DNA from 2 places in the Lysobacter sp. ESA13C genome. Region 1 is predicted to be linked to the other one. Evidence: riboswitches for the same ligand, from Rfam matches in the RefSeq annotation. Region 1 holds a riboswitch; the other holds the start of a gene.

What was found. Region 1 has a riboswitch for glycine ahead of LC490_RS02945 (trimeric intracellular cation channel family protein). Riboswitches for the same ligand answer to the same signal wherever they lie in the genome.
Region 2: linked by a shared signal. The riboswitch ahead of gcvP (aminomethyl-transferring glycine dehydrogenase) and the one ahead of LC490_RS02945 (trimeric intracellular cation channel family protein) in region 1 are both predicted to bind glycine.

The regions. Positions count from the first base shown of each region.
Region 1 is NZ_JAHXYK010000001.1:652,984-660,129, forward strand. It holds gene LC490_RS02910 (fatty acid desaturase) at 1-1,136, shown strand, start outside; gene LC490_RS02915 (hypothetical protein) at 1,583-1,753, shown strand; gene LC490_RS02920 (hypothetical protein) at 1,766-1,939, shown strand; gene LC490_RS02925 (hypothetical protein) at 2,147-2,485, shown strand; gene LC490_RS02930 (kanamycin nucleotidyltransferase C-terminal domain-containing protein) at 2,649-3,467, shown strand; gene LC490_RS02935 (hypothetical protein) at 3,636-4,625, shown strand; gene LC490_RS02940 (ABC transporter ATP-binding protein) at 4,622-5,371, shown strand; glycine riboswitch at 5,609-5,716, shown strand; glycine riboswitch at 5,717-5,823, shown strand; gene LC490_RS02945 (trimeric intracellular cation channel family protein) at 5,982-6,587, shown strand; gene LC490_RS02950 (uracil-DNA glycosylase family protein) at 6,619-7,146, opposite strand, start outside.
Region 2 is NZ_JAHXYK010000005.1:518,466-525,611, forward strand. It holds gene LC490_RS13615 (hypothetical protein) at 1-615, shown strand, start outside; gene LC490_RS13620 (DUF2846 domain-containing protein) at 612-1,241, shown strand; gene gcvP (aminomethyl-transferring glycine dehydrogenase) at 1,352-4,225, opposite strand; glycine riboswitch at 4,265-4,435, opposite strand; gene LC490_RS13630 (VOC family protein) at 4,678-5,133, shown strand; gene LC490_RS13635 (multidrug effflux MFS transporter) at 5,212-6,447, shown strand.

The DNA of each region.
Region 1 (7,146 bases):
ACTTCCTCGCGGTCACCCAGCTCACCATCATGTCGGTGACGCTGTACCTGCATCGCTCGATGGCGCACCGCTCGGTCGATTTTCATCCCGCGCTGGCGCACGTGTTCCGTTTCTGGACCTGGCTGACCACCTCGATGATCACCAAGGAGTGGGCGGCGATCCATCGCAAGCACCACGCCAAGTGCGAGACCGAGGAAGACCCGCACAGCCCGCAGTTCAAGGGCATCGACACGGTCATGTGGCGCGGCGTCGAGCTTTACCGCGAAGCGCGCGGCGAGCGCGAGGACATCGAGAAATACGGCAAGGGCTGCCCGGACGACTGGATCGAACGCAAGCTCTATACGCCGCATGCGACCTTCGGCCCGACCTTGCTGCTGTTCATCAGTTTCGTCCTGTTCGGCTTCGCCGGCGTGGCGATCTGGGCGCTGCAGATGGTGTGGATTCCGTTCTGGGCCGCCGGCGTGGTCAACGGCCTCGGCCATTGGTGGGGCTATCGCAATTTCGAGACCACCGACACCGCGACCAACCTGACCCCGTGGGGCTTCTGGATCGGCGGCGAAGAGCTGCACAACAACCATCACGCCTTCCCGAGCTCGGCCAAGTTCGCCCTGCGCAAGTGGGAGTTCGACATCGGCTGGGCGGCGATTCGCGGCCTGCAGGCCGTGCGCCTGGCCAAGGTGCTGCGCGTCGCGCCGACCCTGGACGTGCGCCCGAACATCGCCATGCCGGACACCGAAACCCTGCGCGCGTTGCTGGCGATCCGCTTCCAGGCGATGACCGACTATTACCGCAGCGTGACCCTGCCGACCCTGCGCGAAGAAGCCGCGCACGCCGGCGACCGCATGCGCACCCTGCCGCGTCGTCTGCGCAAGGGCCTGGCCGACGGCGGCCGCTGGCTCGACGACGGCGCGCGTGCGCGCCTGCAGAGCTGGATCGACGAGCGGCCGCGCATGGCGACCCTGGCCGAATTCCGCCAGCGCCTGGCGCAGGTGCTCGACGACCGTTCGCACGATGCGCAGGCCACCTTGAACCGTCTGCACGCCTGGTGCGTCGACGCCGAGGCCAGCGGCATCCAGTCGCTGCAGGCGTTCTCCGCGCGCATGAAGGGCTACGCGCTGGCGCCGGCGCGCCACTGAGCGTTCGAAGCCGGTTCGCCGGTTGGGTCGTTCCAATAAGAACCCGCGCAGCGATGCGCGGGTTTTTTATTGCCGCACATGCAGCGCGCCGTGCAGGCCGCGACGGCTCGGCCGCCGCCCTGCGCGGCAGCCTCTTCAGGACCGCGACGCCCATCAGCATTTGCCGCCCGGCGAGGGTGTAGCGTGCGCAGAAATGGAGTCGCCGCGCCGGACCGCGTCCCGCGCCGCATAAGGAGATGCCGCATGCGCAGGGACATCGTTGCCCGAGACATCGCTGCCCGGACCATCGCAGCCGTCCGCGCGCCGCTTCCGATTCCCTCTTTCCTGCCTGCCCGTGTCGCCCTGCGCCGCACGCGACCGACGTCATTGCAAGGACGAACCCGCCACCCGTGAACGCGCCGCGCGCCAGGGACGGGGCCGCGCTTCAAGCAAAGGAGACAGAACAGATGAAGGTATTCCGTAGCAAGCGCATCAAGCTGCTCATGCTGGCCTCGTTGTTCGCTGCCGGCATCGGCTTCGGCGTAGCCCAGGCCGACAGTCCCTACCGCGAAGGCTGCCCGCCGAAGGCCGGCTGCAAGTACGGCGGCCAGCGCGTCGGTTGCTGCATGCTGCCCTGAGGATCGCGAACCATGAGGACTTTTCGCAGCACCCGCGTGAAGTACCTGGCGATCGCCGCGCTGTTCGCCGCTTCGGTCGGTTTCGGCGCGGCCCAGGCCGACAACAAGTACGCCGAGGGCTGCGCGCCCAAGGCCGGCTGCCAGTTCGGCGGCAATCGCTTCGCCTGCTGCATGGACGATTCCTGATCCGAGGCGGTCGATGATCCGTGCGCGACCTGCCTTGCGCCGTGCGCACCCGTGTTGCCGGCGTCGCCTGCGCGCCGCCGGCAACCCTGATCGGCCGAGTCGGCAGCGCAGGATCCCGCGATCCGCGGCCCGGACTTGCCTGGCGCCGCCGCCCGCGTCAGGCTGCGCGGCAAAGCCGCCGTTCCCGGCGCCACCCGGTTCCCGTGCATGCGCCGACTGATTGCGATCGCGTTCTGTATTCCGTTCGTCTGCGCGGCCCAGCACGTCGCCTCGACCGGCGACTATTTGTCGCGCATGGACGGCGACCAGGACGGCAAGATCTCGCTGCTCGAGTACCAGGATTGGCTCAGCTACGCCTTCGACGCGATGGACGCCAACCGCGACGGCCAGTTGGATGCGCAGGAGCAGCCCGCGAGCGGCCGCGGCGCACGCGCCGCGCTGTCGCGCGAGCAGCATCGCCTGACCCTGGCCGAGCGTTTCGGCAAACAGGACCGCAACCGCGACGGCTGGCTCGACGCGCGCGAACTGGCCTCGCCCCCGCAGTGATCGCCGGCCTGAACGGCTCGCTGGGCCGAGGCGAACGCTAAGGTCACGAGCGTCGCGTTTCCGGTGCGTTGCGCGATGCGCATCCGGCGAATTCTCCGCAGCCCGTCGCATTGCCCGGATTGCGCAATTGCCGCCGCTGCGCCGCGCGTGATACCTAGTCGCGATGAATTACGCATTGCCCCGCGGCGAACTGGATACGCTGTTCGCCGGCCCCCAATCGGTCACTTCCGAACAACGCCGCGAACTGGCCGAACTGATCGTCGAACGACTGCGCCAGGTCCATGGCGAACGCCTGCTGGCGGTCGCCATGTACGGCTCGACCGCGCGCGACGGCGACGGCCCGTACTCGGACATCGAACTGTGGGCGGTGCTCGACGACGACGCCCTCGGCGCCGACTACGACGAAACCCTGGAATGGGTGCACGGCCGCGGCAAGGCCGAGCTCAACCTGATGTCGCGCACCGCCATCGAGGCCTACGCGCGCGAAGTCGACGAAGGCTGGGCGCTCAGCCACGGCCAGTTCGTGCATGCGCGCGCGCTGTGGATCGCGCCCGACCACGGCGCCCTGGTCGAGACCTTGCGCTCGCTCGCCGCGCATCCGAACGATGAGGCGGTGGACGCGGCCTTGGCCGAAATCGTGGTCGGCGAGCTGTACGAACTGGTCGGCAAGCTGCGCAATCGCTATGCGCGCAAACCGCTGTCCCTGCTCGCCTGCGAGTTCGCCCAGCACCTGGCCTGCCTGATCGGCCTGGCCGAGCGGCACGTGTTCGCATCGAGCGGAACCATGTTCGACGAGGCCGCCGACCTGCCCGGGCCGGACGGCGCGGCGCAATTGTTCGGCCTGGTGGGCCAGGGCGATCTGCGCGACGAAGTGGTGCTGAGCATGGCCGTGGAGCGAGTCTGGACCGGCCTGGAGGAATGGGCGCACGCCGCTTCCTTGAACGACGCGCTGGAACTGCGCTGCGCCGCGTCGGAGCGCTGAGCGGCGCCGATCCGGTACAGTCCGCATCGTCGATGGGACCGCTGCGGGGCGTAACCGGCGCGCCCGCATGAGCGCGACGCGCGTCGCCGCCGGGTCCTGCGCAGTGCCGTCGACAGCGCCGACTCCGGTTTCCCGATCGATCGCCGAGGGCCTCCTGCGATGGGCCGAATGCTGCATCCCTGGTTCGCCGAAGCGCGCCTCGTCGCCGCGCGCGGCGGCGCATGGCGACGCGGCCGGACCCTGTCGGCGGCCGCCGCCGCGGCGATCGTCTTGCCGTTGCTGCTGCGTGGCTGGGGGGGCGATGCCGCGGCCCTGGCCGAGGCCCTGCCGCGCCTGATCGAACGCTTGCCGCTGCCGTTCGGTCTGCTCGCCATCGCTACGGCGTATGCGGTCGCGCGCGGACGCTCGATCGCGCTCGATGAGTACCTGCGCCTGGGGTGGTGGGCGGCGGCGCCGATCGAACCGTCGCGGGCCACGCGCAGCCTGGTCTTGCTGGCCGGCCTGGCGACGCTGGCGGCGATGGCATTCGCGGCGACCGTGCTCGCCGCCTGCGGTGGCGACCGCGCGAGCCTGCGCGCCGCCTACTGGGTCGTCGACGGCGGGCTCGCGCTCGGCGCCGTGCTGGGCCTGTTCGCGGCCCTGCGCCATCGCCGCCATCCGGCGCAGCGTTTGCGCGAAGGCGCGCGCCTGCCGGTGTTCGGCCTGGTCTGGCTCGACGACGCGCGGCTGCCGCACCTCAGCGACTGGCAACGGCGCGAAGGCGTGTTGCGCTGGCGTCGCGGCGGTCACGCCTGGATGATCGGCGCGGTGCTGTTCGGCCTGCCGAGTTCGACCGGCGCGAGCAGCGGCATCGGCGTGTTGCTGATCGCCATCGCGCTGGCCTGGTTCAGTCTGATCCTGCAGGCCTGCGTCGCCGCGACGCTCGATGCCGACGCCCTGCTGGCGAGCACACCGCGCGCGCCGCATCGGCTGGCTCAGGCGGCCTGGCGGTATCCGGCCTTCGCCTTGCTCTGCGCCCTGGCATTCGCGAGCGTCGGCGCTGCGTTGTTGTCGCTGACCTGGCGTGCTGCGCCGGTATTGCTCGCGATCCTGCTCATCCTTTCATGGCCGGCGCTGCTTGCGCTGCGTCCCCTCCTTCACCGGCCTTTGTCGCGATGACCGTCCTGCTCGAACTCGAAGGCCTGCAGCACCGCTACGACGAGCACGCGGTGCTGCACGGCATCGATCTGCGCTTGCAGGCCGGCGAGTTCGCCGCGCTGATCGGTCCGAACGGTTCCGGCAAGACCACCCTGCTGCATTGCCTGGCCGGGCTGCAGCGGGCGAGCGCGGGGCGCGTGTTGATCGGCGGCCACGACCTCGCCCGCGCACCGCTGCAGGCGCGGCGCCTGCTCGGCTTCGCAGTCGACCCGGCGCGTCTGCCGCCGTTGTTGACCGGTCGCGAATGCCTGCGTCTGTTCGCCGGTACGCGCGAGCTCAGCGAAATTCCCGCGCCGACGCTGGCCCTCGCCGAGACCCTGGCGCTGGCGCCGATGCTGGATCGCCGCATCGGCCAATACTCGCTCGGCACCCGCCAGAAACTGGCGATCGCGCTGGGTCTGCTCGGCGAGCCGCCCTTGCTGGTGCTCGACGAACCGCTCAACGGCCTCGACCCGCTCAGCGCCTACGCGCTCAAACGCCATCTGCAGCAGCTAGCTCTCGATCGCGGCACCGCCGTGTTGCTGGCGACCCATTCGCTCGACGTCGCCGAGCGCTTCATCAGCCGCGCGCTGTTGCTGATGGACGGGCGCCTGCGTCGTGATTGGCCGGCCGACGAGCTCGATGCGATCCGCGCCGACCCGCAGCGGTCGCTGGAGCAGTCGATGGTCGAGGCCTTGGCGGACGAGCGGCCGGCAGATGCGGAGTAGTTTGGGGCAGCGGCGCGACGCCATCGTCTTACGGCCGGTGGCGTCGTCGATGCCATTGCGTGGTCGCGGCTCGCGCCGGTCCTACTCAAGAGCGACGCCGCTCCTACCCAAGAGCGACGCCGCTTCAAGGGTAGGCCCACGGGGATTTCCTTCGGTCGCAAGCCGCGACCGCGATCCCGCAAACATCGGCGCTACCGATGAGCCCCGGCTCCGGATGCGCCACCCAACTGCTACCATGCCCCCGTTGCAGAAGAGTGGCGCCGGCCGAAGGCCGCTGCCCGCCGAAGGCGCAGGCTCCCATAATCGCTCAGGCTCGGCCCTTCATCGGCCGGAACACTGCAACGAACACGCCGATCTGGAGAGAGGCCGCGACGCGGCCCACCGAAGGGGCAAGCGGCCGCTGTCGCGACAGCGCGCCGCCCAAACTCTCAGGTAAAAGGACAGCGGGAGCGGCACCGCGGCCTTCGGGCCACGGAGACAGGCAAGCGCATGCGGCTCACGGCCGCGCCTGCGCTTGCCGTGCCGCCCGGCCGCGTCCTCATCGCAGCGGCGCGCTCGCGTCTTCGTGCCCGGCCGCGGTTCATTCGTGCCCGCCCGACGGAGAACCGCCGTGTTGCTGCAACTGATCTATCTCATCGCCATCAGCGCCGAAGCCATGACCGGCGCGCTCGCCGCCGGCAAGCGGCGCATGGACCTGTTCGGCGTCGTCATCATCGCCAGCGTCACCGCGCTCGGTGGCGGCTCGCTGCGCGACATCGTGCTCGGCCACTACCCGCTCGGTTGGGTGCGGCATCCCGAGTACCTGGGCTACACCATCGGCGCGGCGATCGCCGCGACCTTCCTGGCCAAGAAACTGCACCGCTTGCGCCGCGCCTTCCTCTGGCTGGATGCGCTCGGCCTGATCGCCTTCACCCTGATCGGCTGTTCGGTCGCGCGCGAAGGCGGGCACGCGCCGGTCATCGTCGTCATCGCCGGCATGTTGACCGGCGCGTTCGGCGGCGTGTTGCGCGACGTGCTGTGCAACGAGATCCCGCTGGTGTTCCAGCGCGAGTTGTACGCGGTGATTTCGCTGCTGACCGGCGTGGCCTATCTGGCGATGCTGCGCTTCGGCGTCGCCGAGAACCTGAGCGTGCTGCTCTGCCTCGGCGGCGGCTTCGCCCTGCGCCTGTTGGCGATCCGCTACGAGTGGGAGATGCCGAAGTTCGTTTATCAGTGAGCGTCGGCGCAGCCTGCGCTGCAGAGCTCGCTCAAGCGTCTTCGGACAGCGCCTGCGCGACCCGTTCGCGGATGGCCGGCACCAGCTCGCGTTCGAACCAGGGGTTGCGCTTGAGCCAGAGATTGTTGCGCGGGCTCGGATGCGGCAGCGCCACCGTATGCGGCCAGCGCTCGCGCCAGGACGCGACCGCGGCGGTCAACGTGTCGCCGGCGTCGGGCAGGTGATAGGCCTGCGCGTACTGGCCGATGACCAGGGTCAGGCGCAGCCGCTGGAACTGCGCCAGCAGACGCCGGCGCCAGGCCGGCGCGCACTCGGGCCGCGGCGGCAGGTCGCCGGACTTCGTGGTGCCGGGATAGCAGAAGCCCATCGGCAGGATCGCCACCTGGTCAGCGTCGTAGAAGCGTTCGCGATCCAGACCGAGCCAGGCGCGCAGGCGTTCGCCGCTGGCGTCGTCGAAGGGCAGGCCGCTCGCATGCACCTTGCGGCCGGGCGCCTGTCCGGCGATCAGGATGCGCGACTGCGCGCTCATCTGCAGCACCGGCCGCGGGCCATCGGGCAG
Region 2 (7,146 bases), on a different contig from region 1:
GCACCCGCGGCGGCGCCGGTATCCGAGCCTGCTCCAGCGTCCATGTCCGAAACCGCTCCGGCGCCGACAACGCCGTCGGCCGCCGCCGGCAGCGCCGGTGCGTTGCGTATCGTCGCCGGTACCGACGTGCTGCTCGAAACCCTGCAGCCTTTGAGTTCGGCAACGCTCAAGCGCGGCGACAAGTTCGGGCTGCGGCTGGCGCAAGCGCTGAGCGTCGACGGCACGCTCGTGCTGCCGGCCGGTACCACCGGCGTGGGCGAGGTGATCCATGCCGAGCGTTCGCGCAGCGGCGGCAAGCCGGGCGAGTTGTTGCTCGCCGCGCGCTATCTCGAAGCCGACGGCCGGCAGATCCCACTGCGCAGCTTCCGCCTCGGCTCGGCCGGTGTCGACAAGTCGGGCCAGGTCATCGGCCTGGCCATCGCCGTCGGCGTGTTCGCGATGTTCATACGCGGCGGCGAGATCCAGATCCCTCCGTATACCCAGGCCCAGGCGCGCATCGCACAGGACGTCGAGCTGACGCCGGCTGCCGCGGCGCCGGAGCAGGCTCAGGCCCCTGCGCCTGTCGTCACCACTGAACCACCCGTCACCACCCAAACTGGGGAAGCTGTCCAATGAAGTCGATGTCGTCGCGTGTCCTGTTGATTGCTCTGTTGTTGCCGGTGTCGGCCTTCGCCACCGGCGGTTCGCTGGCCTGGAACGGCAAGGCGCCTTCCGATCCGGCCAAGCAGCTCCCGAATGCCGAAGCGAGCGCTTCGGCGGAAACCAAGAGCGAAGCCGGCGCCGCACCCGCGGTCGAAGGCAGCGCGGCGGCGACGGCGGCACCGGCGGCCGCGCCGAGTGCGGCCGCGACTGCGTCGGCGTCGGCGTCGGCCAGCGCGAAGCCGGCGGCGGCCAGCAGTGGTCTGATCGCCGCACCGCCCGCAGGCAAGGGTCAGATCGTGTTCTTCCGTCCGGCCAAGTTCGTCGGCGGCGCGGTCGGCTACAAGGTGCGCGAAGGCGCGGTCGAGCTGGGCAAGCTGCGCAGCGGCAAGTACTTCGTCGTCGCGGTCGAGCCGGGCGCGCACGAGTACACCGTGCATTCGGAAGCCAAGGACATCCTCAACATGGAAGTCGAAGCCGGCGAAACCTATTACGTGAAGGGCACGATCACGATCGGCATCTTGGCCGGGCGTCCGAACCTGTCGCCGTCGACGGTCGCGGAGTTCGACGAGATCGCCGGCAAGCTCAAGCTCGCCAAGTAAGGGCAGGACGCGGCGAACGCATCGCGCCGCCGTAGTCGCAACCGCTCAAAAAAAGGCCCCGCATTCGCGGGGCCTTTCGTTTTATCGCTTCAGTGCAACCCAGCCGGGGCTCAGGCCTCGACCTCTTCCTTGTAAGCATCGATCGGGATGCAGGCGCACATGACGTTCTTGTCGCCGTAGACGTTGTCCACGCGCGACACCGGCGGCCAGTACTTCTGCAGGCGCAGGGTCGGCAACGGGAACGCGGCCAGCTCGCGCGGGTAGGCACGGGTCCACTCGCTCGCGGTGACCTGCGAGGCGGTGTGCGGGGCGTGCTTGAGCGGGTTGTCCTCGCGGTCCAGGCGGCCGTCCTCGACCGCGCGGATTTCGTCGCGGATCTGGATCATCGCGTCGATGAAGCGGTCGAGTTCGTGCTGCGATTCGCTCTCGGTCGGCTCGACCATCAGCGTGCCGGCGACCGGGAAGCTCAGGGTCGGGGCGTGGAAGCCGAAGTCGATCAGGCGCTTGGCCACGTCCTCGGCGCTGACGCCGGTGGCGTCCTTGATCGGGCGCAGGTCGAGGATGCACTCGTGCGCGACCAGGCCGTTGCGGCCGGTGTACAGCGTTTCGTAGTGCGGGGCGAGGCGCTTGGCGATGTAGTTGGCGTTGAGCAGCGCCACTTGCGTGGCCTTGCGCAGGCCGGCAGTGCCCATCAGGGTGACGTACATCCACGAGATCGGCAGGATGCTCGCCGAGCCGAAGCTCGCCGCACTGACCATGCCGACGATGCCTTCGCCGTCGACGGTCTTCGGCAGGAACGGTGCCAGGTGCGATTTGACCGCGCAGGGGCCGACGCCGGGACCGCCGCCGCCGTGCGGGATGCAGAAGGTCTTGTGCAGGTTCAGATGGGAGACGTCCGAGCCCCACTTGCCGGGCTTGGCCACGCCGACCAGGGCGTTCATGTTGGCGCCGTCGGTGTACACCTGGCCGCCGTGCTTGTGGATGATCTCGCAGATCTCGACCACTTCCTCCTCGAACACGCCGTGCGTGGACGGGTAGGTCATCATGATCGCGGCGAGACGGTCGCTGTACTTCTCGGCGGCGCGGCGGATGTCGTCGACGTCGACGTTGCCGTTGCTGTCGGTCTTGGTCACCACCACGGTCATGCCGCACATCTGCGCCGAGGCCGGGTTGGTGCCGTGCGCGGAGTCGGGGATCAGGCAGATGTCGCGATGGCCTTCGCCGCGCGAGCGGTGATAGGCGCGGATCGCCAGCAGACCGGCGTATTCGCCCTGGGCGCCGGAGTTCGGCTGCAGGCTGACCGCGTCGTAGCCGGTGCACTCGACCAGCATCGCCTCGAGCTCGTCGATCAGCTGGGTGTAGCCGGTGGTCTGGTCGGCCGGGGCGAGCGGATGGATGTTGCCGAACTCGGGCCAGGTCACCGGGATCATCTCGGCAGTGGCATTGAGCTTCATCGTGCACGAGCCCAGCGGGATCATCGTGCGATCCATCGCCAGGTCCTTGTCGGCCAGCGAGCGCATGTAGCGCAGCAGTTCGTGTTCGCTGTGGTGGGTGTTGAACACCGGGTGCTGCAGGAACGAGGAAGTACGCACCAGCGCGGCCGGGATCGCGTCGACGGCTTCGCGGTCGAGCGCGTCGATGTCGAGCTGCACGCCGAACGCGCCGGCCAGGGCGACGAGTTCGTCGCGGGTCACGGTTTCGTCGAGGCTGATGCTGAGGCTGCCGGCATCGATCTCGCGCAGGTTGATGTTGGCTGCGCGGGCCTTGGCGTGGATCGCGTTCGCGTCGATGCCGCTGACGTGCAGGGTGTCGAAGAAGCCGCTGCCGACGGCGATGCCGGCCTTGCCGAGTGCGGCGGCGAGGATCGTGGCCTGGCGGTGGACGCGGCGGGCGATGCGGGTCAGGCCATCGGGGCCGTGGTAGACGGCGTACATGCTCGCCATCACCGCCAGCAGCACCTGAGCGGTACAGATGTTGCTGGTCGCCTTCTCGCGGCGGATGTGCTGCTCGCGGGTCTGCAGGGTCAGGCGGTAGGCGGGCTTGCCGTCGGTGTCGACCGAGACGCCGATCAGACGGCCGGGCATCGAGCGCTTGTAGGCGTCGCGGCAGGCCATGAAGCCAGCGTGCGGGCCGCCGAAACCGAACGGCACGCCGAAGCGCTGGGTGTTGCCGACGACGATGTCGGCGCCCCATTCGCCCGGTGCCTTGAGCAGGGTCAGCGCGAGCAGGTCGCTGGCCACGGCGACGATGCCGCCGCGCGCGTGCACGGCGTCGGCGACGCCCTGGTAATCCTTGACCGCGCCGAAGGTGTCCGGGTACTGCAGCAGGGCGCCGAAGGCGTCGACCGTCGCCGCCTCGGCGTCGTCGCCGATGTGCAGTTCGATCGCCAGCGGTTCGGCGCGGGTGCGCAGCACTTCCAGGGTCTGCGGGTGGATGTTCCTGGAGACGAAGAAGGTGTCCGACTTGGACTTGGCCGAACGCTTGGCCAGGGTCATCGCCTCGGCGGCGGCGGTGCCTTCGTCGAGCAGCGAGGCGTTGGCGATCTCCATTCCGGTGAGGTCGGCGACCATGGTCTGGAAGTTGATCAGCGCCTCCATGCGGCCCTGCGAGATCTCCGCCTGATAGGGCGTATAGGCCGTGTACCAGGCCGGGTTCTCGAGGATGTTGCGCAGGATGACGTTCGGGGTGTGGGTGCCGTAGTAGCCGCGGCCGATGAAGCTGCGGAACACCTGGTTCTTGGTGGCGATGGCGCGGATCTTGGCCAGCGCTTCGACTTCGCTGATCGCGGCCGGCAGGGCCAGCGGCTGGGTCGACTTGATCGAGCCGGGGACGATGGCGTCGGTCAGGGCTTCGAGCGAGTCGTAGCCGACCTGCTCCAACATGTGGCCGATCTCGGCGTCGTTGGGGCCGATGTGGCGCTCGATGAAGGCGTCGTGGTGCTCGAGGTCGCGCAAGGAAGTTGCGCTGTTGGCGGCTGGGCTCATGGCAGGGGCGTCCGAAGGCAGCGTGCGGTGCCGCACGCGAGGCGCCCCTCTGTCCTTTTGCCTGAGAGTTTAAAAGCGTGCTGCGGTCAGGCAGCTAGGGGAGGGGATGGCCCGGGGGCCGCTCCTGTCCGCGCTCGCTTCGTGCCCCTTCGGCGCCGGTTCTGCCCCGCTGTCTCAGCGTACGCAGGCGGTCTCTCCAGAGTTTTGTACACGCGGCGGTATGGGGCCTGAGCGATTACGGGCGTTGCGCCTTCGGCAGCGGTCTGGCTGGGGGGCCGGGCCGCTTCTCCCACCGGGTGTTTCAAGCCGCGATTATAGCCGCAGCGGCGGCTTCGGGGCGACGTTGCCGGGGCTGGCGGCAGCCGGCTTCATCCCGGGTTTCGACGCCGCGACCCGGTTCAGGAAGGCCGATTCGCCGTAACATGGTCGCGGTCCCTTCCGGAGCTTCCTGCATGGACCGTCCCCCGTTCCAACTGCTGCAACTCGATCACGTGGTGCTGCGCGTACGCGACACCGAGGCGATGATCGCTTTCTATTGCGACGTACTGGGCTGCCGGCTGGAACGGCGCCAGGACGCGATCGGCCTGGTGCAGCTGCGCGCCGGCCTGTCCCTGATCGACCTGGTCGACGTCCAGGGCAAGCTCGGCCGCCTCGGCGGCGCGCCGGCCGGGGCCGAGGCCCGCAACATGGATCACCTGTGCTTGCGCGCCGAGCCCTTCGACCGCGAGGCGATCGTCGCCCACCTGCAGGCGCACGGCGTGCGCATCGGCGACTTCGGCTCGCGCTACGGCGCCGAGGGCGAGGGCCCGTCGCAGTACCTGTTCGATCCCGAAGGCAATGTGGTCGAACTCAAGGGCCCGCCCGACGAGGTGCCGATCGACACTCACGCCGCTCACGCTCCCAGCTGAGGCCCCGAGCCGACGCTCTCCGATTGGTGACCTCCGATTAATACCTCCGCACCCGATCCTGCTCCGGCCACGAAGACCTTGTCGATCCGCCGGCTGGCCTTGCTGCTCGGCGGCCTGGCGATGTTCGGGCCGTTCTCGATCGACACGATTTTCCCGGCGTTCCCGGTCATGGGCGCCGAGCTGGGCGCCGACAAGCTGGCGATGCAGCAGACCATCAGCGTCTATCTGATCGCCTATGCGCTCATGAGCATCGTCCACGGGCCCTTGTCGGACACGATCGGGCGCCGCCGCGTGATCATCGGCGGGCTCAGCGTGTTCACGCTGGCGTCGGTGGGCTGTGCGCTGTCGACGGATCTGTCGACCTTGCTGTTCTTCCGCGCGGTGCAGGGGCTTTCGGCGGGTGTCGGACTGATCGTCGGGCGCGCGGTGATCCGCGACGTACTGCACGGCGACGATGCCCAGCGCCTGATGAGCCAGGTGACGATGATCTTCGGCGTGGCGCCGGCGATCGCGCCGATCATCGGCGGCTGGATCCTCGGCTGGGCGCACTGGCCGGCGATCTTCTGGTTCCTGGTCGGCTTCTCGCTGCTGTTGCTGGGCTCGACCGTCTTCCTGCTGCCGGAAACGCATCCGCCGCAGGCGCGCCTGCCGTTGAAGCCCAAGCGCCTGCTGCGCGATTACTTCGCGATCTTCCTCAACCCGCGCTTCCAGCGCCTGACCGCGACCGGCGCGTTCAATTTCGCCGCGCTGTTTTTGTACATCGCCTCGGCGCCGGCGTTCGTGCTCGACATCCTCAAGCTCAACGAACGCCAGTTCGGCTGGTTCTTCGTGCCGACCATCGGCGGCATGGTGCTTGGCTCGTTCGTGTCGGGGCGCTCGGCCGGCAAGATCAGCGGCGACCGCCTGGTGCGCTGGGGTTTCGTGTTCTCCTTCGTCGGTGTGGCGATGAACCTGGGCTACAACCTGTGGACCGACGATCCGCAGATCCCCTGGGCGGTGCTGCCGATGTGCGTGTCGGCGTTCGGCATCGCCCTGGTGTTCCCGATCGTGACCCTGTCGATCCTCGACATGTACCCGCGCCAGCGCGGTTCCGCCTCGTCACTGCAGGCGTTCTCCGGCCTGGTGGTCAACGCGATCATGGCCGGCGTGCTGTCGCCGCTGATCAGCGCCAGCGCGGTGTCGCTGGCGGTCGCGGCCTCGGCGCTGACCGCGGTGGCCTGGCTGTTCTGGCAATGGGAAGCGCGCGTGTCGAAGACCGCATGCGCGAGCCGCGGCGACGAGGCCGCGGCGGTGGAGCCGCAAGAGTCGTTGTGAGGCTTCGGCGTCGCGAGGGGCGCGCCGAGCACGATAAACGGGCCCTGCGTGTCGAGCGCTCGGGTTCCAAATCGAGTCTGGACCGGCGAAGCCGCGCGCCGGTTTCGCCGCGCCTGATTTCTATCGCAAATTAAGATACGGCCGAAAATTCCGTCCAGCGACTTTTTTGCGATGTGCGCTACGTCGTATGTTGCGCCAATGCAGGACCGAGCGTGGCGTGCGTCCTGATTGGTCGATAAGGGACGATCTTCGCTGAATTAAAGTCCGTTGGCCGTGGCCATGACCATTGCGATGTTGATGGCGTGCGCTCCTGCCCAAGCCGATGGCGGCTTCTGGCTGACAGGCGATTTCGATCTGCCTTTCCCAACCGATACCCACCAGCCGATACCCAGCCGACTATTGCGATCTTCGCCATGGCGGACGATGACAGCGCCGTCGTCGGAAGCCGCGACGCGAATCCTTTCGTCTAGGCCCTATTCACGGGACTGAGAACGTTCTTCGCAGAAGCGGTGCCTACGGCTTCCGGATGCGCGCTGGCCGGCCGGGGTTGGTATCGGCGGATGGCTCAGCGGTCGTGCCGGCCGCGATGGTCTGGGCCTCTGCTGCCGCGAGGCCAGGGTCTGGCGCAGCGGACGCTGCGCACGGGAATGTGTGTTTGTCGCGAACGCGCGACTTAGGGATAATCGCCGAAGACAGCGG